2 linked regions of the Buchnera aphidicola (Therioaphis trifolii) genome follow. The protein of the gene in region 1 binds, or shares a complex with, the protein of each later gene. Links are inferred from orthologs where the notes say so. Each region holds a gene or a part of one and is shown on either strand. Other genes may lie near its edges.

Region 1 (3,234 bases):
TTCTTCATCAAATTCTATATTTGACATATCATCTTCTAATAACTTATTTTTTAAATTATTATCAATATTATCTTTTTTTTTAATATTATTAATATCTTTAGAATTATTGATATTAGTATCATTATTTTTTTTATTTAATATACGTGTTCCTAACATTTGCATTTTACCATTCATATTAACTATAACTTCCGTAGTATAACGAGTAAAACCATTTTGATCAGTCCATTTTCGAGTTTGTAAAGAACCTTCAATATATACTTGAGATCCTTTTTTTAAATATTCATTAGCAATTTCAGCTAATTTACCAAATAATACAATCCTATGCCATTCAGTTTTTTCTTTTGTTAAATTTGTTTTTTTATCTTTCCAATTTTCTGATGTTGCTAAAGTAATATTCACTACTGCATTACCATTTGACATATATCGTATTTCAGGATTTTTACCTAAATTACCAATTAAAATAACTTTATTTATACCTCGTACCATATTTTTTTCCTAAAAATAACATATTTAAAAAAAATAAAAAAATTATATATTTTAAAATAAATATAATAAATCAATAAAAATGATTTTATTTTTTAAATAATAAAATTATATATTAATATTATAAAATATAAAATATTAATTATTTAAATATTAAAATTTTAAATAAATCATTATTAATATTAAATTATTGTATTAAAATATAAAAAAATGAAAAAATATAATCCTTTACAAAATAGTAAAAAAAAAATCCCTTATTCTTTAGAAGCTGAACAATCTATATTAGGTGCATTAATGTTAGATAATAAAAAATGGGATATTATATCAAATTATATTATTAGTGATGATTTTTTTAATATTTCACATAAATTAATATTTAATGAAATGAAAGAATTGATAAACCATAATTTCCCAATTGATTTAATAACTTTATCAGAATCACTAGAAAAAAAAAAAATTTTATCAAAAATAGGAAAATTTTCTTATTTATCAGAAATTATTAAAAATACTCCTAGTACTGAAAATATTACAGCATATGCAAAAATTGTTAAAGAATGTTCAACATTAAGAGAAATTATTTCAATAGGAAAAAAAATTTCTTATTTAGGATATAATACACATGGAAAAAATAGTAAAGAAATTTTAAATGATATAGAATATAATATTCTAAAAATTATTAATAAAAAAAATAAAAAAGAAAAAAATCCTAAAAATATACGATTAATGTTAGATAAAACTATTACTGTAATAGAAAAACTATTAAAATATCCAAATAATAACTTAACAGGATTAGATACAGGATATTCTGACTTAAATAAAAAAACACTTGGATTACAAAAATCTGATTTAATTATTATTGCAGCAAGACCATCTATGGGAAAAACAACATTAGCAATGAATATTTGTGAAAATATTGCTATAACCAATAATAAACCAATATTAATTTTTAGTTTGGAAATGCCTGGTGAACAAATTATAATTAGAATGTTATCTTCGTTATCAAGAGTATATCAAAGTAATATCCGAACAGGAAATTTAAATGATGAAGATTGGTCTCGAATATCAAGTACAATTAATATCCTATTAAAAAAAAATAATATATATATAGATGATTCTTCACAATTAACACCTACTGAAATAAGATCAAAATCAAAAAAATTATATAAAAAAAAAGGTTTAAGTTTAATTATTATTGATTATTTACAATTAATTAATGTACCAAATTTATCTAATCAAAGAAATTTAGAAATTGCTGAAATTTCAAAATCATTAAAATCACTAGCCAAAGAATTAAAAATACCTATTATTGCTGTATCACAACTTAATCGTTCATTAGAACAAAGATCAGATCGAAGACCAATTAATTCTGATTTAAGAGAATCAGGTTCATTAGAACAAGATGCTGATTTAATAATTTTTATATATAGAGATGAATTATATAATGAAAATACTGAATTAAAAGGAATAGCAGAAATTATAATAGGAAAACAAAGGAATGGACCTAATGGAACAATAAAATTAATATTTAATGGTAATTTATGTCGATTTGATAATTATTATGAATAATAATATATAAATAATTTATAAAATAAATCATTTTTATTATATTTAAAATATTTAAAATATTTAAAATATTTAAAATATTTAAAAATAAAATTATATTTCATTAAATAATAAATTTATATAAAATAATATATTATGAATTTAATTATTGAGCATATCAAGTGAAAATGACTTTGCAAAATAACTTATTAATTGCTATGCCTGGAATAAAAAATCCATTTTTTAAAAAAACTGTAATATATATTTGTGAACATAATAATGAAGGAGCAATGGGTATTATAATAAATAAACCATTAAAAGATATAAAAATAAAAAATATTTTAAAAAAATTAAATATGAACGCATCTCCTTGTTTATTTGGTCCAAAAATTTTTGATTCAGTTATTATAGGAGGACCACAAGCTCAAGAAAGAGGATTTATATTACATTCATCAAAAAAAATATTTTATTCTAGTATTAAAATTTCAAATAAAATGATAATTACAACATCTCAAGATATTTTAGAAACAACTGGTTTTCTTGAAAAACCAACAAATATATTAATGGCTTTGGGATATTGTACATGGGATAAAAATCAATTAGAACAAGAATTATTAAATAATTTTTGGTTAATTTCATCTGTTGATCAAAAAATATTATTTCATACACCACTAAAAAAAAAATGGATAAAAGCATTAAACAATTTAGGATTAAATATATATAAATTATCTATCAATTTTGGACATGCATAAATTATCATGATATTATCATTTGATTTTGGAACAAAAAAAATTGGTGTAGCAATAGGACAAAAAATTACATGTACAGCAAATATATTAAATACAATAAATGTAAAAAATGGAATTCCTAATTGGAATCAAATCTCTCATTTAATTATATATTGGAATCCAAAAATTATTATTGTAGGTTATCCATTAAATATGGATGGATCAAAACAAAAAATTACTAAAAAAACCATTCTTTTTGCTAAAATATTAAAACAAAAATATTTAATTAATGTAGAATTACATGATGAAAGATTAACAACTATAGAATCTAAATCAATATTATATAAAAATAAAAAATATAAAAATATAAAAAAAAATATACATTCTTTATCAGCGGTATTAATATTAGAGAGTTGGTTAAATAAAAAATAAAAATAATAATTGTGAAATTTTGGATAATATTATGATTTTTATTCCCCCA
Region 2 (3,339 bases), 340 kb from region 1 along the record:
TTTTTACTGTTATATTTAATAAAAATATTTTTTTTTGTTTTTTCATTAATAAATCCTGAAACAACATCTGATAATCTGATTTGACCTAATTTTATTCGTTTATATTGATTTAAAAGATAAACAATTGCCTCGGGATATTCAGATACTGAAGATTGTATTTGATGTATTCCAGATTCAATTTTTTTTGCTATATTAATTTCTCCTTCACGAGTTAATAACTCTACACTTCCCATTTCACGCATGTACATTCGTACAGGATCTGTTGTTCTTCCAATATCTGTTTCTGGATCTGTATTATCTTGTGTTTCTATTTCTTCAATATTTTCATTATTAATATAATTTTTATTTAAATCATTTTTTTTTTTAGGTACTGTATTCATAATTTTAATTCCCATATTATTAATCATTTTAATAATATTTTTCATTTTTTTAGAATGAATCATTTTTTTTGATAGAAAATTATGTATATCAAGATAAGTTAAATATCCTTGCGCTTTACCGTGTATAATTAATAATTTAATTTGTAATTGAGAATCTTTTTTCATAAAAAATTTTCCTAATTAATTTTATTATATTTAAATAATATATTTTAACAAAAAAATATATAAATAATATTATTGATAATAAATTTTTTATATTAAATTGATAATACTTTATTTATTTTCCATAATAGATATTTTTCTTTTAATTGTAATTTTTTTAAGCGATCTTTCATAATTAATAAGTTATATTTTTTTTCTAAAGCTATATTATATATTTTTTTTATTAAATCTATAAATACTTTATTTTTTTTTTTATTATGAATTAAATTATTCCAATATGCTAATTTTTGAATTATAAAAAAATTTTTTTGATTTCTATATAATTCAATTATTTGTCCAGTATTAATATTATTATTTTTTTTACATATTTTAAAAATTTCTAAAAATAATGATATTCCTGGAATATTTATTTTTTTTAATTCATAAATTTTAAAAGGTAATATAGTACTTAATATAGGATTTTGTATAATTAAACTAATTAAAATATGAATATTATTTGATTTAATAATATTAGAATTAATATATTTTTTTTTTTGATAAATTATTTCATCTAATTTTATATCATCGATAATTCCTATTTTCTGTCCTAACATTTTTTTTAGATAAATTTTAATATATTGATTTGGTATATTATTTATTATTGGTATTGCAAAATTTAACATTTTAGATATTTCATAAATAGAATTTAAATTAATTTTTTTTGTAATTTTTTTTAAAAAAAAATCAATAATATTAATAGCATTTTTAATTCTATTGTTAAATTTTTCTTTACCTTCTTTATAAATAATACTATTTGGATCTTCTCCTTTTGGTAAAAAGATAAATTGAATATTTTTTATATCATTAATATAAGGTAATATTATTTGTGTTGTTCTCCATGCTGCTTTTTTTCCTGCTTGATCTCCATCATAACAAAAAATTAAATGATTAGTTAATTTAAATAATATATTAATTTGATAATTTGTAATTATTGTACCTAATATTGCAACTACATTTTTAATATTAAATTGAAATAATGATAAAACATCAAAATATCCTTCTACTATAATTATATATTTATTATCATCTTGAATGTGAATTTTATCAATACCATATAGTTGATAACCTTTTTTAAAAATATCAGTTTGAGAAGAATTGATATATTTAGGATGAGTATTATTTAATGTTCGACCTCCAAAACCAGTTATTTTACCATATTGATTTTTAATTGGAAAAATTATTTTATTATAAAATCTATCATATTGATAATTTTGATTTGTATAAATTATTCCAATATTTTTTAAATAAGAAATATATTTTTTATTTTTTATATTTTTTGATAAAAATAATAAATCATTAGAATATCCAATATTAAAGATATCAATTGTATGATTATTAATTTTTCTCTTTTTTAAATATAATTGAGCTATTTTAGAATTTTTATGATAAATATTATTATAATATAATTGTCCTGCGATTTGAATAGCTTTTTCTAATTTTTGTTTTTTATAATGTTTTTTTTGATTTTTGACATTATAATTTTTTTGAAATATTTTAATTCCTGTAATATTTGATAATTCTTGCATACTTTCTAAAAAAGTTAATTGATCATATTTCATTAAAAAATCAATAATATTTCCATGTATATTACAACCAAAACAATAAAAATATTGTTTTTCAATATTTATAGTAAATGAAGGTGTATTTTCTGAATGAAATGGACAAAGAGCATAATAATTTTTTCCTATTTTTTTTATTTTAATACGTTCACTTATTATATCAATAATATTTACTTGATTTAATATATTTATAATAACATCTTGAGGTATAAATTGATTCATAATATTTAATTTAATAATATTTCAAAATAATATATTTAATATAAACGTATACGACGTGCATTTTCTCGTGATAATTTTTTTGTTAATCGTTTAATAGCAGATGCTTTTGCTCTTTTTCTTTTGGTAGTTGGTTTTTCATAAAATTCACGTCTACGCATTTCTGAAAGAATACCAGATTTTTCACATGCTCTTTTAAATCTTCTAAGTGCTACATCAAATGGTTCATTTTCTCTTATTTTAATAACAGGCATATTAAATTTCCTTTTTTTTTGAAATAAATAATTTAAATTATATCATATATCATATATGTTTTATTTTAAATATTTTAATAAATATTTTTTAATTTTATGGGATAAAAAATGAGAATACTTGGAATTGAAACTTCTTTTGATGATACTGGAGTTGCTATTTATGATAATAAATTAGGATTATTAGTTAATGAATTACGTCATCAAAATAATATACATAGTAAATATGGTGGAGTTGTTCCTGAATTAGCTTCTAGGGCTTATATAAATCAAGTAGCTCCTTTAATTAAAGAAATTATAATTAAAAATAATATTTCTTTAAATAGTTTAAATGGTATTGCATATACTGCAGGACCTGGACTAGTTGGTTCATTACTTGTTGGAGCTGGAGTAGGATGTGCATTAGCTTATGCCTGTAATATTCCTTCTATTCCAATTAATCATATGGAAGGTCATTTATTATCACCTATGATAGAAAACCCTAATTTAAAATTTCCTTTTCTTGGATTATTAATTTCTGGAAAACATACACAATTAATTAATGCATATCAATTAAGTGAATATCAAATATTAGGTGAAACTTTAGATGATGCTGCAGGAGAGGTATTAGATAAAATTGCTCAAGCATTAAATTTAGGTTACCCAGGGGGATATTTATTATCACAATTTGCAAATAAAGGAAAATTAGGAAGATTTTATTTTCCAAAACCTATGAAATATTATTCAAAT

What was found.
Region 2: the proteins of dnaB (region 1) and dnaG are in contact, whole or in part, in a crystal structure (PDB 2R6A), measured with the Geobacillus stearothermophilus proteins. The link is inferred for Buchnera aphidicola (Therioaphis trifolii) from one-to-one orthologs. Residues at the interface, in WP_033016901.1 of Geobacillus stearothermophilus: Ser13, Glu15, Ala16, Gln18, Glu91, Leu92, Asp94, Ala95, Val96, Pro97, Thr98, Ala99, Ala100, Asn101, Tyr104, Tyr105, Ile108; in WP_049624496.1 of Geobacillus stearothermophilus: Lys456, Leu457, Leu458, Pro459, Ala460, Asn463, Ala464, Leu467, Leu535, Leu536, Ile537, Ala538, Gln544, Glu545, Asp548, Tyr549, His552.

Annotation. Positions count from the first base shown.
Region 1 is NZ_CP032996.1:381,430-384,663, forward strand. Bases 1-2,871 are described here. They hold dnaB (replicative DNA helicase), read left to right. Parts: upstream 1-693; coding sequence 694-2,049; downstream 2,050-2,871. Other genes in these bases: ssb (single-stranded DNA-binding protein), read right to left, coding at 1-486; D9V81_RS01925 (YqgE/AlgH family protein), read left to right, coding at 2,214-2,777; ruvX (Holliday junction resolvase RuvX), read left to right, coding at 2,781-2,871. In the rest of the region: more of ruvX, read left to right, coding at 2,872-3,185; radical SAM family heme chaperone HemW, read left to right, coding at 3,217-3,234. UniProt on the Escherichia coli protein: The main replicative DNA helicase, it participates in initiation and elongation during chromosome replication. Travels ahead of the DNA replisome, separating dsDNA into templates for DNA synthesis.
Region 2 is NZ_CP032996.1:45,402-48,740, forward strand. Bases 1-2,976 are described here. They hold dnaG (DNA primase), read right to left. Parts: upstream 2,363-2,976; coding sequence 638-2,362; downstream 1-637. Other genes in these bases: rpoD (RNA polymerase sigma factor RpoD), read right to left, coding at 1-545; rpsU (30S ribosomal protein S21), read right to left, coding at 2,398-2,613; tsaD (tRNA (adenosine(37)-N6)-threonylcarbamoyltransferase complex transferase subunit TsaD), read left to right, coding at 2,722-2,976. In the rest of the region: more of tsaD, read left to right, coding at 2,977-3,339. UniProt on the Escherichia coli protein: RNA polymerase that catalyzes the synthesis of short RNA molecules used as primers for DNA polymerase during DNA replication.